DNA from 3 places in the Ruegeria sp. AD6 genome. Region 2 is predicted to be linked to each of the others. Evidence: riboswitches for the same ligand, from Rfam matches in the RefSeq annotation. Region 2 holds a riboswitch; each other region holds the start of a gene.
The links. Region 2 has a riboswitch for cobalamin ahead of ACR0KJ_RS08070 (hypothetical protein). Riboswitches for the same ligand answer to the same signal wherever they lie in the genome.
Positions count from the first base shown of each region.

Region 1: another riboswitch for cobalamin. It lies ahead of ACR0KJ_RS06605 (DUF1636 family protein); the one in region 2 lies ahead of ACR0KJ_RS08070 (hypothetical protein).
Region 3: another riboswitch for cobalamin. It lies ahead of ACR0KJ_RS11045 (DUF1636 family protein); the one in region 2 lies ahead of ACR0KJ_RS08070 (hypothetical protein).

Region 1 is NZ_JBQFZQ010000001.1:1,335,712-1,346,490, reverse strand. Features, by position in the region: gene cobN (cobaltochelatase subunit CobN) at 1-2,306, opposite strand, end outside; gene cobW (cobalamin biosynthesis protein CobW) at 2,310-3,365, opposite strand; gene ACR0KJ_RS06605 (DUF1636 family protein) at 3,362-3,742, opposite strand; cobalamin riboswitch at 3,836-4,054, opposite strand; gene ACR0KJ_RS06600 (NAD(P)-dependent oxidoreductase) at 4,158-5,150, shown strand; gene ACR0KJ_RS06595 (hypothetical protein) at 5,379-6,227, shown strand; gene ACR0KJ_RS06590 (plasmid mobilization protein) at 6,272-6,700, shown strand; gene ACR0KJ_RS06585 (relaxase/mobilization nuclease domain-containing protein) at 6,694-8,244, shown strand; gene ACR0KJ_RS06580 (hypothetical protein) at 8,262-8,549, shown strand; gene ACR0KJ_RS06575 (class I SAM-dependent DNA methyltransferase) at 8,678-10,237, shown strand; gene ACR0KJ_RS06570 (restriction endonuclease subunit S) at 10,230-10,779, shown strand, end outside.
Region 2 is NZ_JBQFZQ010000002.1:230,595-241,373, reverse strand. Features, by position in the region: gene ACR0KJ_RS08090 (TRAP transporter large permease) at 1-1,358, shown strand, start outside; gene ACR0KJ_RS08085 (IclR family transcriptional regulator) at 1,370-2,149, shown strand; gene metH (methionine synthase) at 2,178-4,907, opposite strand; gene ACR0KJ_RS08075 (homocysteine S-methyltransferase family protein) at 4,904-5,956, opposite strand; gene ACR0KJ_RS08070 (hypothetical protein) at 6,171-6,470, opposite strand; cobalamin riboswitch at 6,592-6,803, opposite strand; gene ACR0KJ_RS08065 (AbrB family transcriptional regulator) at 6,899-7,963, opposite strand; gene ACR0KJ_RS08060 (hypothetical protein) at 8,184-8,888, opposite strand; gene ACR0KJ_RS08055 (ATP-binding protein) at 8,920-10,779, opposite strand, start outside.
Region 3 is NZ_JBQFZQ010000004.1:159,251-170,029, reverse strand. Features, by position in the region: partial or broken gene ACR0KJ_RS11065 (GH1 family beta-glucosidase) at 1-564, shown strand, start outside; gene ACR0KJ_RS11060 (glucokinase) at 583-1,590, shown strand; gene ACR0KJ_RS11055 (carbohydrate kinase family protein) at 1,625-2,551, shown strand; gene ACR0KJ_RS11050 (D-lyxose/D-mannose family sugar isomerase) at 2,570-3,235, shown strand; cobalamin riboswitch at 3,295-3,498, shown strand; gene ACR0KJ_RS11045 (DUF1636 family protein) at 3,598-3,954, shown strand; gene ACR0KJ_RS11040 (ABC transporter ATP-binding protein) at 3,951-4,727, shown strand; gene ACR0KJ_RS11035 (ABC transporter substrate-binding protein) at 4,740-5,690, shown strand; gene ACR0KJ_RS11030 (iron ABC transporter permease) at 5,692-6,702, shown strand; gene ACR0KJ_RS11025 (LacI family DNA-binding transcriptional regulator) at 6,705-7,718, opposite strand; gene ACR0KJ_RS11020 (extracellular solute-binding protein) at 7,950-9,254, shown strand; gene ACR0KJ_RS11015 (ABC transporter permease subunit) at 9,327-10,208, shown strand; gene ACR0KJ_RS11010 (ABC transporter permease subunit) at 10,221-10,779, shown strand, end outside.

The sequences.
Region 1 (10,779 bases), on a different contig from region 2:
GGCACAGACCGTGGATCGGTGGTGTAGAGGTTCCGCCCCGTTGGCAGCACATCCGACCGACCGCGATAAGGGGAACCCGAAGGGCCAGCCTCGATCCGTTTGCCCGCCAGCGCGTCCAGCAGGGCCGCACGTTCGGCATGGGCCGAGGGTGCCGGGTCGAAATTGCCGCTCACGTCGGGCACCCGGCCAAAGATATGCAACCCGTCGCCGAACTGGCTTTCCTTGATGTCGCAGACAAAGCGGTCGATGCGGGTGATCGCCTCGGCGGTGCAGGTGGCCTGATCCAGGCCGAGGTCGCTTTCGAGCCCAATCGCCTGCGCCTCGTCCCGGATATCCTCTTGCAGTCGGTCGCGGCGCTTGGGGTCCAGACCGTCAGCGTTCGAGAACTCGTCCAGCAGCGATTCCAGCCGCACCATCCGATCCGGCGTGCCGCTTTCCTTGAGCGCGGGCGGGATATGGCCCAGCGTGACGGCTCCGATCCGGCGCTTGGCCTGTGCGGCCTCGCCGGGGTCGTTGACGATGAACGGGTAGATCACCGGCAGATCGCGGATCAGCGCCTCGGGCCAGCAGGCGGCGGACAGGGCGACCGATTTGCCGGGCAGCCATTCCAGTGTGCCATGCGCGCCGATATGGATCAGCGCATCCGCGCCCAGCCCTTGGCGCAGCCACAGGTAAAACGCAACATAGCCGTGGCGCGGGGTGCGCGAGAGGTCGTGGTAATCGTCATCGCGCAATTCGGGCGTGCCGCGTTCGGGTTGCAGTGCGATCAGGGCCTTGCCGCGTCGCAGGGCGGTGAAATGGAAGGCTCCATCGGCGCAGGCCGGGTCATCCTCGGGCTTGCCCCAGACGGTTTGCAGAGCGGTGCACAGGGTCTCGGGCAATTCGGCCAGAGCGGTCAGGTAGTCCGTCAGCGGCCATGAAATCCGGGCGTCTGGCAGTTCGGATGCGAGGTCTTCACCTGTTTCCCGGGGCGGCAACCCCGGATCGCGCCCGACCCGCCCCCCAGGGCGGGCGCGATTGCGCCCACCCTCGGGCTGGTCGCGATCCTCAGTGCTGTATCCCTGTGTTTGTAGATCATCCAAGATAGCCTCTGCCGAGGCCAGCGCGTCGAGGCCAACCGCATGGGCCATCTGCCAGTCCTTGCCGGGATAGGTGGACAGCACCAGCGCAGGCGTCTGATCGGCCTTGGGTTTGTCGTGCAGGGCCAGCCAGCCGGATACACGGTCGATGATCGCTTCGATCCGTTCGGGTTCTGCCCGGTGGGCGAAGCGGGAATATTCCAGATGCGGGTCGCGCTTGCCCGGTTCCTTGAACGAGGCGATGCCCGCTGAAATCCGCCCGTCCACTTCGGGCAGTACCACATGCATGGCGAGGTCGGCGGGGGATAGCCCGCGTTCCGCCTCGGCCCATGCCTTGCGGCGCGAGGTGGCCAGCGCGACCTGAAATACCGGCACGTTGGCGGCGTCCAGAGGCGAGGTGCCCGACGCGCCTTTGCCCGAGAAGGAGGTGGCGTTGATGATCGCTGACGGGGCCAGTGCCACGACCTGTTGGCGCAGCCAATCTGTCGCGACGGGGGCTTTCAGAGAGGGGGCGAACAGGCCCACCGCCTCGAATCCGCGGGCTCGGAGGCTGCGGATCAGAGCCGCGACAGGAGCGGTGTCGGCTGAGGTCAGGTAGGCGCGGTAGAAGGTGACGAGGATGCGTTTCGCACCGCCCGAAAACGCCGTATCCACCGGGATCACGCCACGATCCGGGCACCACGCACCGCATTCCGGCAACGTCTTGGCCCCCATCACCGGCCCGGCATAAAGCCCGGCTGCCAGCGCCATCTGCGCCAGGGCGGCTTGTGCCGCGACCTCTCCGCCGGTGTCGCACAGATGCGCCAGCCGCCGCAGGGTCGAGACGGGCAGGGTGGAATAGTCATCCAGCCGCGTATCCTCGCGCCCGTCCGCAGGCAGCACTGCCAGCGCGATCCCTTTGGCCTGCGCCAGCGCCAGAACCTGTTGCAAGCCATAGGACCAGTAGGGCACACCGCCGATCAGGCGGATCAGTATGCCCTTTGCGCCCTCCAGCGTCTGTTCCACATAGGTATCGACCGACAGAGGGTGCTTGAGCGCCGTCAGGTTCGCCAGCCGCATCGTCGGCATCCGCCCCTCGGGGCCGCCACCGCGATGCCAGCCCGCCGCAAAAGCGCCAAGGTCACTGTCCGAAAACGACAGCACCACCAGATCCGCCGGACTCTGGCCCAGATCGGTCGGGGTCTCGGTTTCCTCTAACCCGTGGCTTTCGCGGAAGACGACGTGCATGGCTTACTCGGCGGCCTCGGTCACACCCACGAGGATATCGCGGATCGCGGCCTCTTTGATGTCGTCATGCTCGGCAATCACCACAAGGCGCGAGCGGCGGTCCTCGCCGGGCTCCCATGGGCGGTCATATTGGTGACGCACGCGCGCGCCAACGGCCTGCACCAGCAGACGCATGGGCTTGCCCTGAACGGCGGCATAACCTTTGACGCGCAGGATGTTCAGCTCATTCGCCAGACGTTCGATCTTGGCAACCAGATCGGCGGGTTCGGTCTGTTCCGGCAGTTCGACGATGATGCTTTCGAAATCGTCATGCTCGTGGTCGTGGTGGCCGTCGTGATGCGACGGTCGAGCGTCCATGTCATCCTCGGCGGCGGCCTCAAGGCCCAGCACGACGCGCACGTCCACGGCACCTTCGGCCACTTCAACCACGGGCAGAGGGCGCGGGGCTTCGGCCGCGATGATTTCTTTGGCTTTCGCCACACCTTCGGGACCGGCCAGATCGGGTTTGGTCAGCAGGATGATGTCGGCGCAGGAAATCTGATCCTCGAACACCTCGGACAGGGGCGTTTCGTGGTCGATCGAGTCATCGGCCAGACGCTGCGCATCCACAGCTTCGACATTCGGCGCGAAGCGACCGGCGGCGACAGCCTCGGCATCGGCCAGAGCGATCACGCCATCCACGGTGATTTTCGACCGGATATCGGGCCAGTCGAACGCCTTGAGCAGCGGTTTCGGCAGGGCGAGGCCTGAGGTTTCGATCAGGATGTGATCGGGGCGCGGCTCCAGCGCCATCAGCGCCTCAATGGTGGGGATGAAATCATCAGCCACGGTGCAGCATATGCAGCCATTGGCCAGTTCCATGATGTTTTCCGCCGGGCAATCCGGGATCGCGCAGGATTTCAGGATGTCGCCATCGACGCCCACATCGCCAAATTCGTTGACCACCACGGCCAGACGCTTGCCCTGCGGGTTCTGCATCAGATGCTTGACCAGCGTCGTTTTGCCCGAACCCAGAAAGCCGGTGATCACAGTGACGGGGAGTTTTTCGAGATTGCTCATTTCAGGGCTCCAATCGGGGGAATACGGGCCGCACAGTTTTTGCGGAAATGTTCGGTGCGCTCGCGCCATTTGACCAGACCGTCCTCGGTCGCGAGGTATTTGGTGACACCGTCGACGATGGTTTCGACATGGTCGGTCTCATTGAGGTTCTCATAGACAAAGGTCCAGCGATCCGGCCCGCCGCGCAGCACGATGGAACAGCCCTGATCGCAGTTCGACAGGCATTCTACGGCTTTCAGCGTGACGCCCTCGGGCAGATCCGCCTGTTCCAGCGCTTTGTGCAGCAATGTGCCAGGGCGCTGATCATCATCCTCGATGGGCAGCCCACGGCGGCAGGTGGTGCAGACCAGCAGCTCGACCGGCGCAGTCTCGGTCATGTCTCTCATCCCCCCAAATCCTCTTCGCGGGGGACGGGGTTTCATGCGGGCCACGCGATGCACATGGACCCGACACCGGAACACCCCGCCCGGTTTCAACTTCGGGTGCTGGCAGGTCTCCCGGCTTGCGGATGTCAGAGGCCCGGTTCGTCTGGCTCCTCTGTCGGATGTCCCGCCTTCCCGGCTTTGCAGCCAGTGGCATTGGGCACCCTCTCCGGTCACGGTCGCGGGGGCGGCTGCGTTTGGCGGATAACCCGTTGACGCATTCCCTTTTCATCGGCTGTCGCCGACACCAACGACAGGGACATGCGGCACGTGCGGGCAGGTTGTCAAGCGCGATGCGACCACCATCGCGTGGCTAGGATGAAAAGCGACCTGCCAGCGTCGCTGGGCGGCATGACGCGGTGCCCGCGACATGGTCGCATACCGGAAATCACGCAGGGAGACGCGAATAATGAAAGTTGGGTTCATCGGACTTGGAAATGTGGGCGGAAAACTCTCGGGCTCGTTGCTGCGCAACGGGATCGACCTGACGGTCCATGACCTCAATGCAGACCTGGTGGCAGAATTCGTCGAAAAGGGCGCAAGGGCCGCCGAAAGCCCGGCCCAGCTGATGCGCGATTGCGACGCGGTGATCACCTGCTTGCCATCGCCTGCCGCCTCGGACGCTGTCATGCAGGAGATGTTGCCCGAGGTCGGCCCCGGCAAAATCTGGATGGAGATGTCCACCACCGACGAGGCCGAGGCCAAGCGGCTGGGTGCCTTGGTCATCGAGCGGGGCGGGGCGGCGGTTGATTGCCCGGTTTCCGGCGGATGCCACCGGGCGGCAACCGGCAATATCTCGATCTTCGCGGGTTGCGACCGGGATACCTTTGAGCGAATCCTGCCCTTCCTGACAACGATGGGCCGTCGGGTGTTGCATACGGGCGATCTGGGCTCGGCCTCGGTTCTGAAAGTTCTGACCAACTATCTGGCAACCGCCAACCTGATCACCTGCGCCGAAGCGCTGGTGACCGCCAAAGCCGCCGGGATGGACCTGAACACGACCTATGAGGCGATCAAAATCTCGTCCGGTACGTCGTTTGTGCATGAGACCGAAAGCCAGGTCATCCTGAACGGTTCGCGGGATATTTCCTTCACAATGGACCTTGTCAAAAAGGATATCGGCCTGTTTCAGGACGTCGCCGACCGCGCGGGTGTCCCACTTGAGATCAACCCGATCATGATCAAGATCTTCGAGGACGGCATCGCACGCTACGGCGAACGCGAACTGTCGCCCAACATCATCAAACGCCTGGAAGACGCCACCGGCCTCGACATCCGCGCGCCCGGCTTTCCACCTGAAATGCAGGACGATGAACCTGAAGAACCGGGTTATGAGGTTATCCCGGCGGGGCGCGATTCCTAAGAGAGGCGCGCTTTCGTCTTTGCGTCGCGAGGTGGAGGTATTGAAGGAAGTGGAGGCGAGTACCGGAATCGAACCGGTGTACACGGATTTGCAATCCAATACTTTATCGTTATTAAACAATAATTTAGATCGAAAAAAGTATCAAGACAAAGCTGGAACTATCAGTGAACATGATACCGGTGAAACAGGGGGTTTTCCTGCGGTTCTGACGCCGGTTTGGGGCGCTCGATGAGCCGCCATAGTTTTGATCCTGACATTGCCGCGTTGGTAGGGCTAAACGCGGCTGTGATTTTCCAGAACATCACCTTCTGGATCGAGAAGAACCAAGCCAACCGGCGCAATCTTCGGGATGGGCGCTATTGGACCTACAACTCAATCTCTGCATTTGCCGAGCTGTTTCCTTACTTGACCGAAAAGCAGATCCGCACAGCGCTGGATAAGCTGCTTACATCAAAGCTGATCCTGAAGGGAAATTTTAGCGATGACCGTTATGATCGAACGTGCTGGTATGCGTTGGGCGATTGCATTTGCCCAAATGGGCAGATCGAGAAGACCAAATGGGAAAATGATACATTTGCCCGAGAGGGCAAGCCGTCTGCCCCTGAGGGCAAATCATGTAAGAACAGATATAAACCAAATATAAATCCATATCCTTCGCGAGAGGTGGAAACGGATAATGAAGCTGAGAAAATCTTGGCGACATATCCCGAAGATCGCATTCGCCGGAAAACGGATTGCTTGCTGGCGATTCGGGAGATCCTGACGAATGATGTTGCTGCTGGCGACCTGATTGAGGCGGTTCAGGCCTATGCCAGTGAAAGCGCGGGGTTCACCCGTTCCAAGGTTTGTTTTTCGGATAACTGGTTCAACTCTGTTCGTTGGCAGAGGTATGTTCAAGAAGCCCAGATCCAGCGAGAGGACGCTAAAGCCAAAGAGGCCGAGGCGCTGAAAGGGCTGGCGGTTTGGATCACAGATCGCAGTCCGCTTTGTCGGCACATTTCGCCCAGCCAGATCACGGCGCTTTTGGCCGCTAAACTGGTGACGCCGTTGCAGATTCAGGCAGCAGGGCTTGGCTGATGGGTAAAACAGAACCGTTTTCAGTGCAAAGAGCAAGGCGACCCATGTCATACGCTGATGCTTCTGACATGGGACCTTGCGAGGGGTGGCAAGCCTCCCCTTCGAACCCCACCGGCGGGGGCAAGCCCCACGCCAAAGCAGCTCTGACCGATACATTTGTCTTTCGGTGCAGCACCGCCGAAAAGGCTGGGTTACGCGCGAAGGCTGAGGCGGCTGGCGTACCTGCTGCAACTCTCTTGCGTGAGGCGCTTGGCCTGACTGAGGCGCGTCGTCGAAAGACCATGCCACGCGTTGATCCGGCCTTGACGCTGGCGGTCGGCCGCATCGGTGGCAACCTCAACCAGATCGCTCGTGCTACGAACCGCGCCTTGCTCGCTGGGCGGATCGACCTCGATACGCTGGCCCTTGCGTGTCAGCTCGTGGTGATCGAACGTCAGCTTGCCCAGATCCTTGATGAGGTGCGGGAATGCTGATCAAGTTCTTTCCCAACGGCAAAGGCGCGGGAGCTGGCCCTGTCGGCTATCTGATCGCGGATGAGGTGCTGGTCTATGATGCCAACCGTGACTTGATCCGTGATTCCGATGGCCAGCCGCAGACAGTCATGCGCAACCCGTTGCCGGAGGTGTTACGCGGCAATCCTGATCGCACCGAGGCGCTGATTGACGCCAGCCGCAACCAATGGACCTACCGCGCGGGTGTTGTCAGTTTCGCCCATGGCGATGCTCCCACCGAGGCCCAGCAGACCGAAGTCATGGATGCCTTTGAAGAATTGGCTTTCGCAGGAATGGACCCTGAGCAATATGACATGCTCTGGGTCCGCCATACCCACGAAGATCGGGTCGAGCTGCATTTCTGTACCCCCCGGCTGGAGCTGACCACTGGCAACAGCCTCAATATCGCGCCGCCGGGCTATCAGGATGCCTATGACAGTCTGCGCGATCTGATGAACAAGACCCATGGCTGGGCAGATCCGTTGGATCTGGAGCACGCCCAAGAGGTACAGGTGACAGCTGAGGCCCCGAGCCGCGCGCAGGGACGTGAGGAACTCCACGACTGGGTTCTCGACCAGATCAGCGTTGGCACAATCACCGACCGCGCGAGCATGGTCGATGCTCTGACAGATGCAGGGTTCGATATTCCCCGCGCCGGCAAAAACTACATTACCGCCGAAGACCCAGAGACAGGCGAACGCTGGCGGCTGAAAGGAGAGATTTTCAATGAAAACTGGCAAGCCGACCCGGCTGAGCGAGAAATTGAACGCGGATCTGGATGTGATCAGGCAGGAACACACCGCCTTGATGAATTCTCAGTTGGAGCGCTTCAGGAGCGATTTGAGCGGCATTGCGACAAGCGCGCTGAATACCATCGAGACCGATATTCGCTATTTTCTGAGCGACAGCAGGAGCGAATTACAGAGGCGCAGCGAGATAATCCGGCGCTGGCTGACGATATCGCCTTGGGTGATCGCGGGGCTGATCATGGCGTGGATCGTTTCGACCATGGCGGTGAGCTGGCTTTGGATGGTTTTTTTGACGCGCTTGGAAATGACAGAGCTTGGCCTGACACGGATCGAACAGGCGGGGCAGATCTGGCTGACGCTGGACCCGGAGCAGACCGAATTGAAAACCTGCACGATAGCGGGCACGCCAATCATCTGCATCGAAATCAGGGGGCAATAAATGACGACGCCCATGACAGCCTTGGAACGCGATTTGCTCGCCTGCGTCGAACGATTAGTGACGGCCTGCGAAACCTCAGCGCAGGAATTGCACGCCTTGGAGGCACGCTCGACGACCGGGATCGAGAGCAAAGTGAATGGGTTGGCGCATTGCGTGGCGCTGCTGATGAAATCGCATCTCTTGTCGGTCACCACATTGGCCGACTTGCTGAGAGAGGAACAGACCTACGAGACGCTTCAAGAGGGCTTAGAGATCAGCTTGAAATTAGCGAAACGCGCCGAGCAACTGCTGAACGAGAACTAAATGAACGTGAACGCGGCCATAGCCACAGCCTTTGAATTGAAAAGGAAAATCAATGTACTTCCCGCATGACCATTTCACCATGTCCTACGCCCAATCCCGCGATTATGGCATCGATTACCGCACGTTTGACAAGGTGATACGCCTGCCTGAGGGGGTTCCGTTGATGGCCATTGCCGGTGTCTGGGGTGATTACAGCGATATCCGTTGCCTGTTCATCGACGCGGAGGGGAACGGTTATCGGCGTCATGTCTACGGTGGGGGCGGTGAATACATCATCCGAGAACTGGATTTGAATGCCAAGAATCTCAAGGTGGGGCAGATACTTGTTTTGGAAAGTTAACTTGCTGTTTCGTTGTCGTCCGGCTCAATGCGCTTTCACGCTGAATTCCTGAGCGCAAACTGATATCTTGTCGACTTTGGATGTTGCGGAACCTATGGTGCCGAAAAAGACGAAATGGCCCCAATTTTATGTCAAATCATTCCTGTGCATCCGATTCTGATTTCGCCGCAGAGCTTTTCAAAGCTGCAGACAAGATGCGTGGTTCGTTGGAGCCGTCCGAGTACAAGCATGTAGCCCTTGGTCTGATCTTCCTAAAGTACATCTCGGAAGCCTTTCAGGCGATGCATGATCGGCTGAGCGAGGACGATTACGCCGACCCAGAGGACCCTGAAGAATATCTGGCTGAAAATGTCTTTTGGGTGCCGGAAAAGGCCCGATGGTCACATATCCAGCAAAATGCCCGCTCTGAGAACATCGGCAAGATCATTGATGACGCGATGGAGGCCATTGAGGCCGTTCCGACCAATGAAACCCTGAAAGGTGTTTTGCCCAAAACCTACGCACGCCCGACGCTGGATAAAACCATGCTCGGCGAATTGGTTGATCTGTTTTCTAACATCAAACTGCATGACAGCGCTGACCGCGCGCGCGACCTCTTGGGCCGGGTTTATGAATATTTCATCTCGGGCTTTGCCAGCGCAGAGGGCAAGCGGGGCGGTGAGTTTTTCACGCCGCGTTCTGTGGTTCGCACCCTTGTTGAAATGCTCGAACCCTATCAGGGGCGCGTATACGATCCATGTTGTGGGTCGGGCGGCATGTTCATTCAATCCGAGAAATTTATCGAAGAACACGGTGGCCGCCCGGATGATATCGCTGTCTATGGCCAAGAGATTAACCATACCACATGGCGGTTGGCGAAAATGAACCTTGCCGTGCATGGGATTGATGCTGCAATCGAATGGGACAGTGCAGGCAGTTTTCACAAAGACAGTCACCCTAACCTCAAGGCCGACTACATCCTTGCAAACCCACCGTTCAATATCTCGGACTGGGGCGGGGATCGTCTCGCCGAGGATCTGCGCTGGCAATACGGAACGCCACCCAAAGGCAATGCCAACTTTGCGTGGATACAGCACATCATCCACCACCTTGCCCCGCGCGGTCATGCGGGGGTGGTGCTGGCCAATGGCTCCATGTCCTCACAAACCAGCGGTGAGGGTGAGATCAGGAAAAAACTGATCGAGCAGGACCGCGTCGATTGCATGGTCGCCCTGCCGGGGCAGCTTTTCTATTCCACGCAAATTCCCGTCTGCCTGTGGATTTTGAGCCGCGATAAATCCGCCAACGGACTGCGAGACCGGCGCGGAGAGGTGCTGTTCATCGACGCCCGCAACATGGGCCATATGGTGGACCGGGTGCGGCGCGAGTTCTCGGATGAGGACATAGACAAGATCGCAGGCACCTACCGCCGCTGGCGCGCCAAGCCCGAGACGCTGGAGGAGAAGAGCTGGGAGGCCTACGCCGACACACCTGGCTTCTGCAAATCCGAAGGGCTGGAGACCATCCGCAAGTTCGACCACGTGCTGACGCCGGGGCGGTATGTCGGGGCTGCTAAGGATGAAGGCGATGGAGTGCCGTTTGAAGAGAAGTTTGCGTCTTTGACAGAAACTCTCACTCAACAGTTCCAAGCTGCACGGAAACATGAGCTGAAGGTTTCTAGGCTTCTGTCGACGGTTCAACATGACTGAGTTTGCTACAACAGAACTTGGCAAAATTGCTGCACCAGAGAAAGGCTCCATTGCGATTGGGCCATTCGGTTCAAGAATGAAAGCCGACGTCTACACCAAAACCGGCGTTCCAGTCATACGCGGCACCAATATCGGCGCTGACAAAACCCTAAAGGGCGACTGGGTGTTCGTGCCGGAAGAGTTCGCGGACGAAATACCAAACTGTATTGTGCATCCCGGCGATCTTGTCTTTCCACATCGTGGCTCAATTGGGGAAGTCGCACTCATACCGGCTGGTGTCGAACGTATAGTTCTTTCTTCCAGTATGATGAAATTCAGGGCCGACAGAACAAAGGCGGTCCCTGAGTTTCTATATTACTACTTCAAGTCAAAGGCTGGCCGAGCCGAAATTCTCAGGTTTGGCTCTCAGGTTGGAACACCCGGTATCGGGCAACCGCTAACTTCATTGAAGCGCTTTGTTACTCCTTTGCCTAAGCCGAACGTGCAAGCTGGCATAGCTCGGCTTCTTGCATCACTCGATGACAAAATCGAGTTGAATCGGC
Region 2 (10,779 bases):
TGACAGATGGAACCATGGTCACACTGATCTCGCTTGGGGTCACCTTCCTGTTCATGCTGGGTGTGCCGGTGCTGCTGGTCATCGGCTATTGGGTCATCGGCTGTTCATTTGTCCTTGGCCTGACGCTGGACAATATGGGGGCCGAACTGCTGAACGTCTTCAACAAGGGGTTCGCCCTTCTGGCAATGCCTCTGTTTATCCTGACCGGAGACCTGATCAACAAGTCAGGCATTGCGCGCAGGCTCAGCGATTTTGCCTATGCCTGTCTGGGCTGGATACGCGGCGGGCTGGCGATGGCCTCGCTGGGGGCTTGCGGGCTGTTCGCGGCGATCTCGGGGTCGAACTCGGCGACGACAGCAACCATCGGCTCGATGCTGCACCCCGAGATGGTCAAGGGCGGCTATGACGAACGGTTCAGCGCGGCAACCGCTGCGGCGGGCGGGACGGTGGGGATCATCATCCCTCCGTCGATTATCTTCATCGTCTACGGGTTCCTGATGAACCTGCCGATCTCTGAGCTGTTCGTGGCCGGTATCCTGCCCGGCGCGCTGATGGTCTTTGGCATGCAGTTTGCCTGCTGGATCATCTGCCGCATGAATGGCTGGGGCCACCTGATCCCGCTGCAACTGAACCGCGTGCTGAAAACCGCGTTTGGTGCATGGCTCGGCTTCTTCGCCATCGGGCTTGTGTTGTGGGGCATCTATACGGGCAAATTCTCTCCGACCGAGGCGGCGGGCGTGACCGTGGGCTTTTGTGTCATTGCCGGGCTGGTCAGCTATCCAATCAACCGGATCATGGGCGCGCGGAATGACATTCCACCCACCGAGAAGACTTTTGCCGAAATGTTCGTGGTCGAAGGCTTCACGATCCCGGAAATCCCGTCAATTGTGATCCGCTCGGCCCAGATCACAGGTATCCTTGCGCCGTTGATCGCAATTTCAGTGGTGATGCAGCAAATCCTGTCTCTGCTGGGGGCACAGGAAACCATCGGGAACTTCGTGACCTCGATGGGTGGCTACCATGCAGTTCTGTTTACCTCGATGGTGATTGTCTTCTTCTCGGGCATGGTGCTGGAAAGCCTGCCGGTGACCATCATCCTTGCGCCAATCCTTGCGCCGATTGCGGCATCGGTGGGTATCGATCCGATCCACTTCTCGGTGATCTTTCTAGTCGGCGCGTCCATCGGGTTCATTACGCCTCCGTACGGGTTGAACCTGTATGTGGCGTCGGGCGTGACCGGCGTGCCCTATTTCCGGCTTCTGCGCTATACGGTTCCCTATCTGGTGGCACTGCTGTCGGTCTGGATTCTGGTTTCGCTGGTGCCCGATCTGGCCTTGATCCTGCTGCCAAATAACTAGACTGTTGCGGGATGACCGAAGCGGACACAAAAGACAAAGACACCCAGATTCCCACGAACCTGCGCCTGCTGCTGATCCTGGAAGAGGTGGCACGGCGCGGGGTCGCCGTCAAACCCTCGGACCTGATCGACGCATTGGGTCTGGCAAAGCCCACGATACATCGCCTGCTGCAAACAGCCGAGGCTGAAGGGTTTCTTCAGCGTGATCTGGATGGTCGGTCTTATGGTCCCGGTCCGCGCTTGCGGCAGCTGTCGCTGAATACAGTGTCGTCCGAACATCTTCGCACGGCCCGTTTGGCCATTATTCGCGGCGTCGCGGATGAAATCGGCGAAACCTGCAATCTGGCGATCCCGGATCGCGAGGGTATGATCTATCTGGACCGGGTCGAGACGAAATGGCCGCTGAGAATTCAATTGCCGATCGGAACACAAGTCCCGTTTCACTGCACCGCCAGTGGCAAGATGTATTTGTCGACCCTGCGCCCGAGCACTCTGGATGGGTTTCTTTCCGCAGGTAATCTCAGCCCGAATACCGATCGCACGATAACGAAGCCCCAGGCCTTGCGGGCCGAAATAACCCGCGTCGCGCAGAACGGGTTTTCGACAGATGATGAGGAGTTCATGCCCGGTATGACGGCCATTGCGGTCCCGGTGATAGACAAGAACAACAGGCTGGCCGCCACTCTGTCCGTTCATGCGCCGACGCAGCGCCATGATCTGAACAGTTTGAAGCAATTTCTTGCCTTGCTGCAGGACGGCGCGCGCAAACTGTCGGGTTTGCTGACCTCGTAGCCCGGCGATTGACTGACAACTTGTCGCCTTACGCGGCTTCCTTGCGCGATGCCTTGGCCGGGACGTAGTTGAGCACCGGGGCCAGCCAGCGTTCGGCCTCTTCCACGGTCATCCGTTTTCTCTGGGCGTAGTCCTCGACCTGATCGCGTTCCACTTTGCCAACACCAAAATAATAGCTGTCCGGGTGCCCGATATAGAGCCCGGAGACAGATGAGCCGGGCCACATCGCCATGCTTTCGGTCAGCGTCACGCCGGTCGCGGCCTCGGCGTCCAGCAGGCTGAACAGCGTGCGTTTTTCGGTGTGATCGGGCTGGGCCGGATAGCCCGGCGCGGGGCGGATACCGGCATAAGGTTCGCTGATCAGGGCCTGCGGGTCGAAGTCTTCACCCTTAGCGTAACCCCAAAATTCACGCCGGACCCTTTCATGCAGCATCTCGGCCATGGCTTCGGCGATCCGATCGGCCAGAGCCTTGACGAGGATCGCGCCGTAATTGTCGTTGACCTTGTCCAGCCGCTCGGCAATGTCAGAGTCCTCCGGTCCCGCCGTGACGACAAACCCGCCGACATGGTCCGCACTATGGCCTTCCGGGGCGACAAAATCCGACAACGCGACATTCGGTCGATCACCGCGTTTTACGGTCTGCTGGCGCAGCGTGTGCAGGGCGGCCAGAGTTTCAGCGCGATCCGGGCCGGTATACAGCCGGATGTCATCGCCGACCGCGTTGGCAGGCCAGAATCCAACAACCCCTCGGGGTGTGAACCAGCGCTCTGCGATAATCTGTTCCAGCATTGCCTGCGCATCGGCAAAAAGCGCCCGCGCCGCCGCGCCCTGTTTTTCATCTTCAAGAATTCCGGGATAGACACCGCGCATTTCCCAGGTCTGGAAGAAGGGCGTCCAGTCGATATAGCGCGCAATTTCGGCCAGATCCCAATCGGGCAGCACGCGCGCGCCGGTGAAGGACGGAGCAATGGGCTCGTAATCATCCCAATCCAGCTTCAGCGCATTCGCCCGCGCCTTGGCCAAAAGCAGGCGGTTCTTGGCGCGTTCGCCGCGCTCGTGCTTGTCGGCCACATCCGCATATTCGGCCTGAATCCCGGCGACATAATCGGGCTTCTGCGTCGGGCTCAGCAATGCGCCGACAACCCCGACAGCGCGGCTGGCATCGGTGACATAGACCGCCTGCCCATGCGTGTAACGCGGCGCGATCTTGACCGCTGTGTGCACCCGCGACGTGGTTGCGCCGCCGATCAGCAGCGGAATATCGAACGCTTCGCGCTCCATCTCCGAGGCCAGATGCGCCATCTCGTCCAGCGACGGTGTGATCAGTCCTGACAGGCCGATAATGTCCACGTTTTCCTCGCGCGCGACTTGCAGGATCTTCTGTGGCGGGACCATGACGCCGAGATCCAAAATCTCGTAGTTGTTGCAGGCCAGGACAACGCCGACGATGTTCTTTCCTATATCGTGCACGTCCCCCTTCACGGTCGCCATCAGCACCTTGCCGGCAGATTGCCGACCCTCGCCGCCATTCCGGCGCTTTTCTTCCTCCATGTAGGGCAACAAAACGGCCACGGCCTGTTTCATCACACGGGCCGATTTCACCACCTGCGGCAGGAACATCTTGCCTGCACCAAACAAATCCCCCACGACGTTCATCCCGGCCATCAAAGGGCCTTCGATAACGTGCAAGGGACGTTCGGCATTGACGCGCGCGGCCTCGGTGTCTTCTTCGATGAACTCGGTGATGCCGTTGACCAGCGCATGCTCCAGCCGTTTCTCGACCGGCCAGTCGCGCCAGGCAAGGTCCCGGACCTTCTCTTCGCGCTTGTCGCCACGGAAACGTTCGGCGATGTCCAGCAGGTTCTCGGTCGCGCTGCCGCCGGATTTCGGCTGGCGGTTCAGGACCACATCCTCGCATGCTTCGCGCAGGTCGGGATCGATCTGGTCATAGACCGCTAGTTGGCCCGCATTGACGATGCCCATATCCATCCCGGCCTGAATGGCATGGTACAGGAACACCGCATGCATCGCCTCGCGCACCGGTTCATTGCCACGAAAGCTGAAAGACAGGTTCGACACCCCGCCCGAGACATGTGCATGGGGCAGGTTCTGACTTATCCAGCGGGTCGCCTCGATGAAATCGACGCCGTAATTGTCGTGTTCCTCGATTCCCGTGGCGACGGCAAAGATGTTGGGGTCAAAGATGATGTCTTCGGGTGGGAACCCCATATCCTCGACCAGAATGCGATAAGCGCGGGCGCAAATCTCGGTCTTGCGCTCGAAGGTGTCGGCCTGACCGGCCTCGTCAAAGGCCATGACCACCAAAGCAGCCCCATAGGCCAGACACAGACCCGCGTGATGGCGAAACGCCTCTTCGCCCTCTTTCAGGCTGATCGAGTTCACCACAGGCTTTCCCTGCACGCATTGCAGCCCGGCCTCGATCACCTCCCACTTCGAGCTGTCGATCATGATTGGCACGCGGGCGATATCGGGCTCGGACGCGACAAGGTTCAGGTATTCGACCATCGCCTGTTTGCTGTCGATCAGCCCTTCATCCATGTTGATGTCGATGATCTGAGCGCCGTTTTCCACCTGATCCCGCGCAACGTCCAGCGCGGCGGCATAGTCGCGGTTCACGATCAGCTTGCGAAACCGGGCCGAGCCGGTGACGTTGGTCCGCTCACCCACATTCACAAAGGGGATGTCGGGCGTCAGGAGAAAAGGCTCCAGCCCTGAGAGGCGCAGGTGACGGGTCATGCTGGTACCTTTCTGGGGGCAAAAGGGGCAACCGCTTCGGCAATCGCGCGAATATGGTCGGGTGTGGTGCCGCAGCAACCGCCGACCACGTTGACGATGCCATCGCGGGCAAACTCTTCGACCTGAGCGGCGGTCTGGTCCGGGGTTTCGTCATACTGTCCGAACTCATTCGGCAGGCCCGCATTGGGGTAGGCGCAGGTCAGGGCGGTAGCCACGCCCGAAATCTCGGCCATATGCGGGCGCATGGATGCAGCGCCAAGGGCGCAGTTCAGCCCGACGGTGAAAGGGCGCGCATGGGCGACCGAGTGCCAGAAGGCGGTGGGCGTCTGGCCAGAAAGCGTCCGGCCCGAGGCATCGGTGATCGTGCCCGAGATCATCAGCGGCAGGCGACGTCCGGCCTTGGCGAAGCTCTCGAAAGCCGCAAAAATCGCCGCCTTGGCGTTCAGCGTGTCAAAGATCGTCTCGATCAGGATCAGGTCAGAGCCTCCTTCGATCAGCCCGTCGATCTGCTGGCCATAGGCTATGCGCAGATCATCAAAACTGACGGCGCGGTATCCGGGATCGTTCACATCCGGGCTGATCGAGGCCGTCCGGTTCGTCGGCCCCACAGCCCCGGCCACAAACCGGGGTTTGCCGTCCTCAGCCGTGGCCCGGTCCGCCGCGCGCCGCGCCACCTGCGCGCCTGCGACGTTCAGATCATGCACCGCAGCCTCCAGCCCGTAATCGGCCTGCGCGATGGTTGTTGAGGAAAAAGTGTTGGTTTCAAGGATGTCCGCCCCGGCCATTGCGAATTCATACTGTATATCCTCAACCGCCTGCGGCTGGGTCAGCACCAACAGGTCGTTGTTGCCCTGTTGCGGATGATCCGGGTGATAGTGATGCCGACAGCCGGGGCCATGGATGTGACCGTTGGCGGTAAAATCCTCTTCGGTCATGTTCAGCGTCTGGATCATTGTGCCCATGGCCCCGTCAAGGATCAGGATGCGCTGGGCAGCCAATGCGCGCAGCGTCGCGAGCGCGGGTGTGTCGGGCAAGGTAAAGTCAAGCATTCGCGGTATCCAATCGGCTGTGTTGGCCGAAGGTATAGCGCGTTGGCATTATGAGGTGAAATGATTGTTATTCGACAAAATTATGAGCTTGCATCATAATGTGTCTTGTTCGGCGCGCAAATCCAACCGAGTCACCAATAAGCAGCCAAAGCATTGCCCGGCCAAAATCGTCCAAAATGCGGGCGATGGCACAAGCTGAATTGCCCGCATGAGGTTACAAGGCGGCGCGGCGCGCGCGATGGCCCCCTCGGCGCTGTTTTGCGGGCAGGGCCAGGAACAATGGTTCCAGGGGCATCTGCATGGATCGGGCCAGCAAGTCGCAGAACACAGCGATGGCGGGTGAAGTCTCGGCAAACGGTTTGGCCTTGGCCAAAGCAATCCGTGCCTGCGCATGGTAGTTTGCCGAACCGGGCAGGCCGCCCAGCCATTGCATATAGCCCATCTGCCCCAGTTCTTGCGCGCGCTGCGGTGGCACGTGGCCGGTATCCAGTTGGGAAATGGTCAGGTCAAGCATAACGACGCCCTCCGCGCTTTTGGGCGGCCTGTGGGGGCATCAACAGTGATGTCTGGCCAGTGCGGTCCATCTCTTGTCGCTCCGTCCACGGGCACCCCGCCCGAGTTAAGGTGACTGCGGCACATATGCGCCTGAGATGGCAGGTCTCCTGACTTGCGGTTCATCGCTGTCCCCGTCCTTCCCGGACAACCCAAGCGGGGTCATCCAGTGGTCTGTCGGGGGTCGCTCGCCGCTTACAGTTGCGGGGGCAGTTGCGGCCTTGGGCGTTTGCCCGCACCGCATTCCCTTTTCAGCCGACTCAGAGCGTCGGACACCATCGGCTGCACAGTCTCATAAGGCCAGAGCCCTGTCTACTGGTGCCAGCAAAGCACGCAGCGTCGGATTGCAACCCGGAAGGAATTGAATCCAAATCAAACTGCGAAACCCCTCTAATCCCGAGAGCGGGACCAGCGCACCAGAAGACTGGCCGCGATGGGCGCGCCGATGATCACCAGAACGATCCGTGTCAGGTGGTGGGTAATGACAAACCCGAGATCCGCGCCCGAGACGATGGCCAAGACCGTCATTTCAGCCTGCCCGCCGGGGGCATAGGCTAGGAAGGCCTCAATCGGTTGCCCGAACCCCAACGTGGTCACAAGGGCCGTGAAGGCCGCCGCAAGTATGGCCAACACAACAACATAGGCGCAGCCCGCCGCCACAACTTTGCGCAGCTCGACCCATGTGACACCGATAAATTTTACGCCGATGGTGCAGCCGATAAAGAATTGCGCGACAAGGATCGCCTCGCGCGGTGGGCGGGTGTGGATGAAATCGCCCAGTGACAAGGCCGCAGTCAGGATCATCGGGCCCAGAATGGACGCTCCGAACAGGCCGATCCGCTCACCGCCTTTCCAGCCGACAATGGCGGCGACGACCATCAGCGCCAGTTCGTGCAAGGGCAGGTCGCGGGCGGGTTCGCCAATGGGGTTGGTCAGGTCAGCGTCGTAGAACAGGGTCAGGAACAACGGGGCGAGCGTCACGATGATCAGCACGCGCGTGCCATGGATCAGGGACAGGGCGCGCGGATTGGCACCGGCCTCGGTGCCGAAGATGATCATGTCCTGCAACCCGCCGGGCATCGCGGCGTAAAAGGCCGTTTTGTCGTCAAAGCCCCAGACCTTGCGAAAGAACGGCACCCCGACCAAAGCGATCAATAGGATGAAGGGCGGGATCAGAGCAATTGACGCTGCCATTTTCGGCAGTTGGCCAAACAGATCAGGCGTGATCGAAGCCCCCACCGCCACGCCCAGGATGGTACGCGCCGCGACCGAGATTTGCCCGAACCCCTCCATCGGCGCATGCGCCAGTGCCGCAATCAGGCAGGTGGTCATGGGGCCGAACAGAAAGGGCAGGGGCAGGCCCAGTATCCAGAACACGACCGTTCCCAGCACGGCAAGGCCGAAGGTGATGGCCCGCCTTACGGGGCGGCTTGGGGATGTGGCTTGGACGGACAAATTTCAGGCCCGATGTCATAGGATCAATTGTATCCAATGGTATACAGATGGGCGCGGTTTGCAAGACCACGCGCACCGACCATTCAGCATGCCCGTTTGAAGGGCGGCCCGCGATGCAGCTTGGCGCTATCAGCGTGTGTTGGAAGAGATCCAGGAGCGAGGTGTCGAAATCAATGCGAGTGCCACTGAATTCGTTTCAACCCCAACAATCCAACAGGGCTTACGTGGGTGCCGACGCGCCAAACGCCGCCTGATAAGCCTTGTTGCTTTTTGCCCAGTCGATCAGTTCCTCACCCGCTTCCAACGCGGCCTTCTCGTTGGGCGCATTCGAAATCGCGTCGAGCCGCTTGTGAAGGTCGGAACTGGGGTCTGCGGTCATCGCCCCAACCTCCATCACAAGGCTGACATTCGGGGGCGGGGTGTAGACATAGCCGTTCTGCGACTGAGCTTCGATCCGTTTGAGCAGGGCGGGCACGATGGATGCGGTGTCATGCACATAGTCCCAATTGGTCGAAAGCCCCTGAATCATCGGGTTATCGACCCCACCAAACAGCGTCACCGGTGTCGTCTTGTAGATCACAAGGGGCATTCCAGCGGCGTAGGCTGTTGTCACCTCGACAATACTGCCGCCATCTGGCACCCGGCCATCCATGTTGAACACAAGGCTCGAACAGCGCCCGAGCAATTGGTAGATATCCTGCGCGTAGCCGACCTTGAGGATGATATACAGCATCTCCTGGCCCTTTTGCGACCAGACCTCAGGGTCCTGCAACATATCCATCATCTTGGCGATCTCGACGCCGTCGCGCGGGGCGAGATAGGTTCCGAACCCTCCGGCCTCGAGCACGGCGGCGATGTTATATTGCTCCCAAAGATCACCGACGCTGAACATCGGGCCCGAGCAGAAAACGATATGGTCTGTCATGAAATGGTCCTCTGGTTAAAATTCAGTGTCGTCAGGCCGGGTCTGAAGCGGCTGCGCCGGGCTCCAGCCGACCGGCCCAATCGGCAACCAACTGCGCGCCTTCGGCTTCGCGCGCGGTGCCGGTTAGCATATCAGACAGCACCCGCGCACAGCGCAGAGCCAGCGAAACCGATCCGGCAGCCCCGGCTTCGTCAATTGCGGTGCGCAGCAGCGCCTCGGCCTCATCTTGTCGGTCCAGAACAGCCAGCACCTGTGCTTTCAACCGCATCAGGTCCGGGTTCCAGACCGGCTGGTTCAACATCCCCGACATTTGCAGCCCGGTGTCAACAATCGCCAGCGCTGTATCCGGGTCATCATTGGCCAGCCGCGTGTCAGCCATGATCGCAAACCCCATACCCGAACCTGTCTGACTGCCGGTTTTCGCCAACAGAGCCAGACCGGCATCAACCTCCTGACACCGCTTGTCCGGCGGGTCGATGGGTTGCCCGGCCCGGAACAACTGGCTTAGCCCGCCCCAAAGCGGGATGCCAAGCTGGGTGCAGGTCTCGTAGGTCTCGGTGGCCAGCGCATAGGCGCGGTCACTGTCCCGGCGACAATGCAGGGTTATGATCAGAAAGGCCCGTGCGGCGGCCAAGCTGAGCGCCGAGTTCAACTCCTCGGCCAGCGCCAACCCCGCCTCGGCACGTTTCAGCGCCGTATCGGGCGCGCCGCACCACCAATGGGCCACCGCGCTGACCCCATAGGCCAGAACGCCCTGATCGGTGCCAATGCCATAGGTAACTTCGGCGTAATCCTCGGGGCGGTAGAGACGGATCGCCTCTTCTGCATGTTCAACGGCAATCTCACCTTCGCCCAGTTGAAACCGCAGAAAGGCAAGCGTGGTATGGGCGCGCAACATGCCGATCCGGTTCGCGCCCGCGCCGGGCATAGCCAGAATGCGGTCGGCATATTCTATGCCCTTAGCGCAGTCTCCCTTGTCCAGAAAATGCGCGGCCAGCCCGTTCAGCGCCGATGAGGTCTCATCCGCGTCACCAAGACGTTCGGCCAGTTCCAACGCGCGATCCAGCACCGGTTTGATTTCGGGTGAGGCAAAGCCCCGCACGCCCATGATCGCGTTTTCCAACGGGATCTGGATGGACAGCTCGATCTCGTCCCGCTGGCGGTTTTCCTCGGTCTGCTCCAGCGAGGCCAAAGCACGGCGATACAGCACCGTTGCATCCTCGACCGCAGCTTGCTTGACCGCGCGCAGCCCGGCGTCGCGGTACCAGATGGCGGCATCGGTAAAATGCCGGGCAGCATGCAGGTGATGGGCGATCTTGTCGGGCTGTTCCGCCGTCCCATCCTGAAGGCACGCAGCGGCGCGGGCATGCAGATCGGTCCGCTCGGCCCGCAGAAGCGTGGCATAGACCGCGTCCTGCGTCAGCGCGTGGCGGAACATGTAGCCATCGTTGGTGCCCGAGCGCGGGCGTAGAATATCGGCCTCCAGCAAATCCCCGACCGTTCCGGATATCTCGACCTCATCGCGCTGGGCGACCTGGGACAGGATCGACATATCCAGATCCTCGCCCAGAACGGCGGCGACCTGAGCGGTCTTTTTCGACTCGGGCGACAGGGCGTCCAGCCGCTCCATGATCAGGCTGTTCAGGGTTGGCGGAACCGCGCGGCTTTGGCGGTGTCCGGTCTGGTTTTCCCCGGCAAAGCGGGCCAGTTCTTCGATATACAGGGGGTTGCCTGCGCCGCGTGTCAGGATATCTTCCAGTACCGCATCCGACAGGTCCGCGGGGGCTGCGGCCCGTTGCGCCAACTGCGTCGCCTGGTCGTGATCCAACGCTGCAAGCGCGATCACTTCGGACCGTTTTGCGGGCAGCCCCGGACTGCCATCATCGCGCTG
Region 3 (10,779 bases), on a different contig from region 2:
AACCGGTTCTTTCTGGGTGGCGTCTTCAAGAAAGCCTACCCGCAGAATGTGCTGGACGGGTTGGAAAAGCACTTGCCAACCGGTTGGCAGGACGATTTCGAAATCATCGGAACGCCAGTCGATTGGTGTGGGCTGAACTATTACACCCGCAAGCTGATCGCCCCGTCCGACGCCGCATGGCCCAGCCTGAAAGAGATGCCCGGCCCGCTGCCAAAAACGCAGATGGGGTGGGAGATCGAGCCGACGGCCCTTTCTCGTTTTCTGACCCGCACTGCGCGGGATTACACCGGGGATCTGCCGATCTATGTCACCGAAAACGGCATGGCCAGCCCCGAGCGGCAGCAGGATGACGACCGGATAGGGTATTTGAATCAGCATCTTACGGCGGTGCAGACTGCGCTGGAACAGGGCGTTCCGGTCAAGGGCTATTTCATCTGGTCCCTGCTGGACAATTACGAATGGGCGTTCGGCTATGAAAAGCGGTTCGGGCTGGTCGATGTGGATTTCGACACGCTGGAGCGCAGACCCAAAGCCTCGTTTAACGCGCTGAAATCGGCGCTGGCGCAGGGTGAACCCGTTGCGGTGCCCCTGGCACAACCGGCAGGTGCCGTGCACGCGCATTGGAACCTGGTGGCAGATATCGGCGGCACCAACACCCGGCTTGGGGTCATCACAAACGGAGAGCTGACGGATCTGCGCAAGCATCCGACCGGCACCCTACCCGATCTGCTTGACGCGTTCCACAGCCTGCGCGATGACATCGGCACCGACCCTCAGGCCGTTGTCGCCGCAGGTGCAGGCCCGGTTCGGGATGGCGTCATTCAACTGACAAACGCCCATCTGGACCTGTCCGAGGCCGAGCTGGCCAAGGCCACAGGTGCGCGGCATACCTATGTGATCAACGACTTCACCGCTGCAGCATGGTCCGTGGCCGAGGCAACGAAAGCCGATGTGGCCGTGCTGCAGGGCGACCCTACACCGCCGACCGGCACCCGTCTGGTCGTCGGCCCCGGGACCGGTCTGGGCGTCGGGGCGCTGTTGTATTCGGAAGGACATTACCACACAGCCTCGGGCGAAGGCGGTCATGTCGGTGTATCCCCGCGCCACCGGGACGAGGTTGATATTTTCGAAGCTGCCCGCCACATCACGCCGGACTGTTTCTTTGGCGATAGCCTGACGCTTGAAGCTGAAATGTTCCTGAGCGGAACGGGTCTGCCTGTCCTCTATCAATCCATCGCACTGGCCGCCGGTCAGACTGACCCAGCGCACCGTCCGGCAAAGGATATCCTTCACGACGCCCGCATCGGATCGGATGCCCATGCCATCAAAGCGGCAGAGATGTTCACGACCCATCTGGGCGCTCTGCTGGGTGATCTGGCCGTCACCTTGATCCCTCGGGGCGGCGTGTTCCTGGTGGGCGGCGTGGCAGAGAAGAACCGCTGGCTGTTTGGCGAGCGCTTTCTGGACGCCTTCAATCACGGCGGGCGATTCAGCGATTTGCGGCAAGGGATGAACCTTTATATCTCGGAACAGGTCGAATTTGGCATTGTTGGCGCTAACAACTTCTGCAAAAATGCGCTCATGCGGTAAAACCGTGTGACCATTTCCAAAGAAGGACCGCGGGATGATCCTGTGTTGTGGCGAAGCCCTGATCGACATGATCGCCGAACCGACCAATTCGGGCGCGCAGGGCTATGTGCCCCATTCCGGCGGCGCAATTTTCAACACGGCCATCGCGCTGGGGCGCTTGGGCGCGCCGGTGGGGATGCTGACGGGCCTGTCCTCGGATATGTTTGGCGCGCAATTGGCGGACACGCTGAAGGCAAGCCATGTGGACACCTCGCATGTGATTGTCAGCGACCGCCCGACCACTTTGGCTTTTGTGAAGCTGGTGGATGGGCATGCCTCGTACAATTTTGTTGATGAAAACACGGCGGGGCGAATGTTGCAGCCCGAGGATGTGCCGCAGCAATTGCTGGCGACCTCGACCCTGTATCTGGGGGGGATCAGTCTGGCCTGTGAACCCTGTGCCGATGCCTATGCCGCGCTGCTCGACCGTCATGGCGGCGACCGCGCGGTGATGCTGGACCCAAATATCCGGCCGGGATTCATCAAGGACCAGACCCGCTATCGCACCCGCCTGAATCGCATGATCGCTCAGGCCGATATCGTTAAGGTTTCGGACGAGGATCTGGATTGGATCATTCCCGGGCCGGAAACCCATGCCGAGAAGGTGCCCTTGTTGCTGAAGGCCGGGCCGTCCGTGGTGATTGTGACACGCGGCAGTCAGGGGGCGACAGGCTATCTGGCGGACGGGTCCGAGACCTCGGTGGCGGTCAAACCGGTGCAGGTTATCGATACTGTGGGCGCCGGCGATACGTTCAACGCGGGCGTTTTGGCCGAACTCCACCGCGCCGGGCACCTGAGCAAAGAGGGCCTGCGCGCCTTGACACCTGATAGCCTGCGCGCGGCTTTGTCCCTGGGCGCCGATGTCGCCGCCGTCACCGTATCCCGCGCCGGGGCAAATCCGCCCTGGGCGCATGAGCTTTGATCCCACGAGGGAACCGACATGAAACGATCCGACATCAACGACATCAAGACCGAGGCGCAGGCCTTCATCAAATCCTTCGGCGCGGTCCTGCCGCCCTTCGCCGACTGGTCCCCTGATCAGATGCGCAGCGCAAAGGCCGACACGATCCGCGCCCGAGGGTTGGGCTGGGACATTACCGATTACGGTCAGGGCAAGTTTGATGAGCTGGGCCTGTTCCTGTTCACCCTGCGCAATGGCGACGTGAATGATCTGAACCAGGGTCGCGGTATGCTCTATGCCGAGAAACTGCTGATTTCGCGCGACAAACAATTGTCTCCGATGCACCGCCATATCATCAAGGCCGAGGACATCATCAACCGGGGTGGCGGTGATCTGGTGATGGAGATCTACGCCTCAGACCCCGAAGGCGGCATTGATCGCGACAATCCGGTTGTTGTGCCCAGCGATGGCTGCGACGTGACCATCACGCCCGGCGAATTGCTGCGCTTGAAACCCGGCGAAAGCGTTACCCTGATGCCCGGTATCTGGCATGCCTTCTGGGCCGAGCGTGACGATTGTCTGATCGGTGAAGTCTCAACCGTCAATGACGACCACACGGACAATGTGTTCGAGCAACCGATCCCCCGGTTCGCGACCATTGAAGAGGACGCAGCGCCGGAATTTTTGCTGGTTGCGGACTACTAAACACTCAGTCCGCGTCGCCAAAATCTCGGCCAGAACGCTTGACAATTAAATCCGCGACAGACTAGCTGACCAGCGATGGTTCCCGTAGCGATGCCTGCGGGATGAAAATGGGAATACGGTGCGGCCCTGCGGCCAAATCCGTGACTGCCCCCGCAACTGTAAGCGCAGAGCGACGCCAAATCACCACTGGCCTGAACAGGTCGGGAAGGTTGGCCAAGCCACGACCCGCAAGTCAGGAGACCTGCCATCACCTGTGCAACCAACCCGGGGCGGGGCGTCCTGGAAGGAGGATTTGATGGCTCAATTTTTCGCCTGCGGGCGTGGCGTCTTCTTTTCGCGCGGTTTCCGCAGCGGGGACAGCCATGTCATCCCAAGCTGACCACTTCGTCCTGATCTGTTCGACCTGTCAGGGTGAAATCGAAGCCAAGGCAGCCAAGGCCAGTTTGGACGCAACCCTACCACCGGAGTTTGCGACCCGGTTGATTGCCTGCATGGCAGGGTGCGAACGCCCCATGACCGTTGGGCTGCAAGCCGAAGGCAAGGCGCAGTATCTGTTCGGCGATATCCAAAGCCCCGCCGATCTGGACGCGATTGCCGCCTTCGCCCGTCAGTTCCGCGACAGCAACGACGGCTGGACCAGCGCAACCGACCGGCCCCCTGACCTGCTTTACAAAACTCTGGCCCGTCTGCCGCGCCTTTCGACAAAGGGCGAGATATGAGTTTTCTAGTTGCCAAGGGGCTCGAATACTACGCCCTGAATGGGGATGTGTTGCTACAGGATGTCAACTTCTCGTTGGACGAGGGGTCGATCCTGGCCATTGCCGGGCCGAACGGGGCCGGGAAAACCACGCTGTTGAACCTGCTTTGCGGCCTCGAACGTCTGGCCCTTGGTGATGTGACGATCAAGGGGCAAAGCCTGCGCCAATTGTCTGCCCCGGAACGGGCACGCACCATCGCCGTGGTCGGGCAGCAGGAACTGCCTGACGGCAGGTTGAAACTGCGCGACTATGTGGCCCTTGGGCAGATCCCGATTCAGGCCGACCGGTCCGCCGAGGATCATAAGGTCGATCTGGAGCGGGTGCTTCAGATCGCCGAACTGGTCCCGCTGGCCGATAAACCGATGCAACGTCTGTCCGGCGGCGAACGTCAGCGGGCGCATATCGCACGGGCCCTGGCGCAAAGGCCATCGCTGCTGTTTCTGGACGAGCCGACAAACCACCTCGACCCCGACGCCAAGGGCCACATGCTGTCGCTGGTGGCCGAACTGGGCGTGACGGTTGTGATGATCGTGCACGATCTGGTCATGATCCCCGAATTCGCCACCCATGTCGCTTTGATGAAGGCAACCCGCATGACCGGCTTCGGCCCGGTTCCCGAAGTTCTAACACCCGAGCGTGTGCGCGATACGTTTGGCGTTGACTACCTGTGTTTCCAGCACGAAGGGCGCGTGATCCCGGCGCTGGATATCCGAAAACGAAAGCTGTCATCTTAACAGGAGAATTTGATGATGCAGAAATTCTGGTCCGTAGTCCTTGTTTCGGGCCTCGCGAGTGGTGCGGCGGCACATGAAGTGACCGTCGACAATTGCGGAGAACCACTGGTGTTCGACGGCACGCCCGAGCGGATTGTCGTGCACGACATGAACATGACCGACATGGCCTTTGCGCTGGGTTTGCAGGACAAGATTGTCGGCCTGACCGGCATTACCGGCTGGTACAAGACCAGCCCGGATTTCGATGCAAAACGCGGTGACATCCCGGAACTGGCGCCCAAATACCCCACCGTCGAAAATCTGGTCGCGGTCGAGCCGGATATGTTCTTTGCCGGTTGGTATTACGGCATGCAGCCGGGTGGCGAAGTCACCCCCGACACGCTGGAACCCTTTGGCATCAAAACCATGGTCCTGACCGAAAGCTGCGTTCACCTGAACAAGGACCGCCCCGAAGCCAGCATGGACCTTCTGTTCGATGACGTGCTGCGTCTGGGCAAGGTGATGCATGTGGAAGACAAGGCCGAAGCGTTGGTTTCGGGCTGGAAAGACCAGCTGGCGGCCATCGAATCCAAAACCGCAGACCTGCCGAAACCCCGCGTCTTCCTGCTGGACGGTCCCGCCGATGCGCCCTTTACCGCCGGTAAATTCGCCATTCCCGACGCCATGATCGAGGCCGCAGGCGGTGTCAGCGTCACCCACGACATGGACACCAGCTGGGGCCGCACCTCATGGGAAGCAGTGGCCGCCGCAAACCCCGAATTTCTGGTCCTGCTAGACTATCAGACCGGAAACGGCGCCGAGGACACGTTCAAGTTCCTGCAAGAGCATCCGGCCATGTCCCTGACTGATGCCGTCAAGAACGAACGCTGGATCGGTTTGCGCTATGAAGAGCTGACACCGGGACCGGCAAACATAGACGCCATCGAAAAGATGGTTTCGGCCATGCATCCGGGGCTGAACTGACATGGCTCAAACGGGCCGGGCGGTCCTGCTGGGGGCGGTCATTCTGACCGCCCTTTTGCTGCTGTCCGTTGTCTATGGCACGACATCCATTCCTGTCGCAGACGTAGGCACAGCGATCATGCTGGGCACCGGCTTGACCGAAGGCGAGATGTCGCCCCTGCACCGGATCGTATTTGACCTGCGCCTGCCCCGCGCCTTGTTCGCGGCCGTCATCGGTGCCGGATTGGGTGTGGTCGGCGTGGTGCTGCAAACCACCACACGCAACGATCTGGCCGACCCCTTCCTGTTTGGCCTGTCCTCGGGCGCCGCCGCCGGGGCGGTTCTGGTCATCACGGTAACCGGGGACGTGCTTGGTTTCTGGACCCTGCCGCTTGCCGCCTTCTGTGGCGGTCTGATCGCGTCAGGCATCGTTCTCGCGCTGGTTCAGGGCCTGCGCACAAGCGCGCCCGAAAAGCTGATCCTTGCCGGGCTTGCGGTCTCGTTCCTGTTTTCTGCCATCACCAACTATCTGATCTTTTCCGGCGACAGTCGTGCTGCGCATTCAGTGATCTTCTGGATGCTGGGCGGTCTTGGCCTCGCGCGGTGGGAGACCTTTCCCCTTGTCCTGATCGGGCTTGCGATGATCCTGGGCTATTCGCTCTATCGCAGCCGCTGGCTGGACGCGCTGCTGACCGGGGATTTCACCGCAGCGACGCTGGGTATTCCGGTTCAGGGCCTGCGGTTTCGCATGTTCTTTGTTGCTGCTCTGGCCACTGCAAGCTTTGTTTCGGTCGCGGGCGTCATCGGCTTTGTCGGCCTGATGGTCCCTCATATCGCGCGCGGTATTGCCGGAACGTTGCATCGAAACCTTCTGGTGACCTCGGCCATCGTGGGTGCGATCCTGCTGACCCTGTCCGACATCCTGTCGCGCCTGTTGTTGGCTCCTCAGGAACTTCCCGTCGGCATCGTCACCACATCCATCGGATCGCTGTTCGTCTTCCTGTACCTGTTCAAATCCGCCCGAAACGACTAAGCCTAGTGCGTGCCGCGTGGTACGAAATAGGGATCGACCATGATCGTCTCGCTGGCTTTTGCGGGATCGGCCAGCCTGCATTCCAGCAGCGCAATGACCTGATCGACAGCCTCAGCAATCGGGTTGTTGACCGTGCTCAGGTTGAAGATCGGCCATCTGGCCATTTCGATGTCGTCGAACCCGACCAGCGACAGCTCGTTTGGAACGTCCAGACCCATCTCGCGGGCCGCTGTCAGTGCCCCGATTGCGCTGGCATCATTGGCGCAGATCAGCGCGTCCAGCCTGTGCTGTCCCAGCAAGGTCAGCGCGATGTCCCGCCCGGTCTCAACCGTGAAATCTCCGGTCTCTTCTGCCACCAGCCCAAGGCCCGCGCGTTCCAGAACCTCGATCACACCCGCCCTGCGCTCGGCCGAGGATGAGAAACTGGGCGCACCACCCAGAAATCCAAACCGTTTCCGACCTTTCCGGATCAACGCCTCAGTCGCAAGTCGCGTACCTTCGGCATTGCGGCAGCACACGTTGTCGACCCCTGGCGCCTGCACAATGCGCCCGGCAGAAATCATCGGCACGCCCAGCTTGCTGCATCGTTTGACCAGCGCCTGAGGCATACTGCCCCCGCGCAGGATCAAAGCATCCAGCGGATAGCGCAAAACCTGCTCGATCGCGTCTTCTGCACGCTGATCCCCACCGTCGATGAGAATCGGCCATTTGTTCAACGCGTTCAGTTTGCCGACCAAAGCGCGGACAAATTCGGAATCAAAATCGCTGCGCATATTTCCGACAAACACCGCCACTAGGTGCGAGCGTCCGTCCTTCAGACCGGCGGCCAAAGCGTTGGGCTGATAGCCCATGCGCTCGGCCATATCTTCGATTATTTTTCTTTTATTTTCATCAAGATACGCGCCGGGCGTAAAGGCGCGGGAAACGGCCGAACGGGACACTCCGGCCGCGTCTGCGACGGCCTGCGCAGTGACCCTGCGGCGCCTTTCGGCGGGTTTGTCACGATCCTGAACCACGCTCAACCTGTCCTTCGATTTGGTGGAATTTGTCAATATTGCTAGAAATCATTCACCGAACTGTCATACGTTAACATTATGTGGGCACGTGTGCAGAATCCAGACGTGCCCATGCAATGCGGGGCGGAGGCTGCGCGCGACATACGCCGCAGGGGAGCCTGCACAATAAACTGGCACAAAGTGCCAACGGTCTCTTAGCTGCAAGGGGCCGACACCGAACCGGAGGAAAACATGACCAATCTGAAGTTTTGCGCAACGGCTGCTGCCCTCGCGTTTACCGCGACTGCGGCTTTTGCAGAAACAGAAATTACCTGGTGGCACGCCCATGGCGGACAATTGGGGGAAACCGTCAACAAGGTGGCCGAGAAATTCAACGCGTCGCAGGACGAATACACAATCACTCCGATCTACAAAGGCAGCTACGAAGAGACGCTGACCGCTGGTATCGCGGCCTTCCGCGCCGGTGAACAACCGAACATCATGCAGGTCTTTGACGCGGGCGCTGCCACCGTGATCGCCGCCAAGGGCGCAACCGTTCCGGTTCAGGACCTGCTGGCCGACAATGGTGTTGAGTTCGACATCAACGACTACATCGCCGGTGTGCGTTATTTTTATGCCGACAGCGATGGCAAGATGATCGGGATGCCCTTCAACTCGTCGACCCCGATTCTGTACTACAATGTCGACGCGCTGGAAGCCGCTGGCGTGACCCCGCCGAAGACATGGGAAGAATTCCAGTCGACCACCGCCCCGGCGTTGAAAGAGGCGGGCTATATCCCGCTCAGCCAGTCGCACCTGCCCTGGATCTTCACCGAGAACTTCATGTCGCGCCACAACCTGCCGTTTGCGACCAACAACAACGGCTATGACGGCATGGATACCGAGATCCTGGTCAACAACGACGCAATCAAGGCGCACTTTACCGCCGTGACCGAGTGGAAGGACAATGGCCTGTTCGAGTGGTACGGCACCGGTTGGGGTGACAACGCCAAACCGTTTGAAGAAGGCAAGGTTGCCATGTGGCTGGGCTCGTCGGGCTCGTTCGGCGGTCTGTTGCAAAAAAATCTGGGCTTTGAATTCAGCGCGGTCGAGCTGCCCTATTGGGAAGCCGTGACGCCCGAACCAACCCAAACCTTCATCGGTGGTGCTGCCCTGTTCGCGATGGCCGGCAAATCGGACGAAGAAAACAAAGCAACTGCCGAGTTCTTCCGCTTCCTGACCGCGCCTGAAACCCAGTATTTCTGGCATCAGGAAACCGGCTATGTGCCGATCACCGAGGCCGCCTATGACGTTGCCAAGAAAGACGGCCACTATGACCGTTTCCCGGCAGCCGAAGTCGGTGTGAACCAGTTGCAGGCGAAAGCCGGTGACAACACCAAGGGCTATCGCATGGGCTTCTACGTGCAGATTCGCGACATCATGAACCGCGAATATGGCCGTATCCTGACCGGTGAAACCGACGTGGACACTGCGTTCCAGACAATCGAAGACGAAGCCAACGAATTGCTGGCCCGCTTCGCAAAAACCCAGGGCTAAACCCCGGGATCACCCCCAAGATGGTCGCGCCTCCGGGCGCGGCCATCCCCCATTTTCGCAACTGGACGGGTCATGAAACGCGCGGGCTTCGACACTATCTGGCTTCCTGTGGCATTGCTGCTGCCACAGCTGATGATCATCGCAATCTTCTTCTACTGGCCTGCGGGTTGGGCGTTGCAATCGTCCTTCTTTCTGCAGGACCCGTTTGGCTTCGGTTCGACCTTTGTAGGGGCGGATAACTACACCTCGTTGCTGGGTAACGATCAGTACAAGCGCATCGCGTGGTTCACGATTGTCTTCTCGGTCCTGGTCACATTCTTTTCGCTGTCCATCGCCCTGCTGCTGGCGGTCAAGGCCGACAAGGTCATCCGGGGTGCCAAATCCTATCGCACGCTCCTGATGTGGGTCTATGCCATCGCGCCGCCGGTCGCAGGATTTTTGGGCATTCTGTTCTTTGACCAAAGCACTGGCCCGATGACCAAGTTCTTCCAGATGTTTGGCTGGGATTTCAAACTGGGCGTGGATTACAACGCCACCGCAACCGCGATGATCATCGTGGCTGTCTGGAAACAGATCCCGGTCAACTTCATCTTCTTCCTGTCCGGCCTGCAATCCATCCCGCGTTCGGTCCGCGAGGCGGCGATGATCGACAACCGCTCGGCCACCGGTCGGTTCTGGCAGGTCACCTTTCCGTTGCTGGCCCCGACCGCGTTCTTCCTGCTGATCATCAACATCACCTACGCGCTGTTCGACACGTTCGGCATCATCGATGCGCTGATGAAGGGCGAGCCGGGGAACAACCCAATGACGCTGGTCTATAAGGTCTATCTGGACGGGTTCCGGGGCAATGACCTTGGCGGCTCATCCGCGCAATCCGTTGTCCTGATGGTTCTTGTTCTGATCCTGACCGTCTTTCAGTTCCGGCTGGTTGAACGCCGGATCCACTATACGTGATGGGGGCGCAAAATGGCTGACACAACCCTTGAGACAACCGAAACCACCCGCCGCCCCCGCAAGATCAAATGGAGCGCGGTTGGCGATCATACCGTCCTGATCCTGGGCTCGCTGCTGATGATGCTGCCGCCGTTGCTGGCGCTGACCACGGCCAGCCATGATGCGGTGACCATCCACCGGCAGGGCATTCAACTGGGCCTTGGCGACGATCTCGGCAAGAACTTCAACGCCGCCATGTTTGAGAAAGGCGGCTTTACCCAAACCGTCGATGGCACGCTGATGCTGATGAACTCGTTCATCCTTGGCATTGGCTTTGCGGTGGGCAAGATCATCATCTCGATGATGGCCGCTTATGCCATTGTCTATTTCCGCCTGCGTTTTGCCACGCTGGCCTTCTGGATCATCTTCACCACGCTACTGCTGCCGCTTGAGGTGCGGATTCTGCCCTCCTACGAAGCGATCCAGAAACTGGGCCTGACGAACACCTATACCGGCCTGATCGTCCCGCTGATCGCGTCAGCGACCGGCACGTTCTTCTTCCGGCAGTTCTTTATGTCCGTCCCCGAGGAAC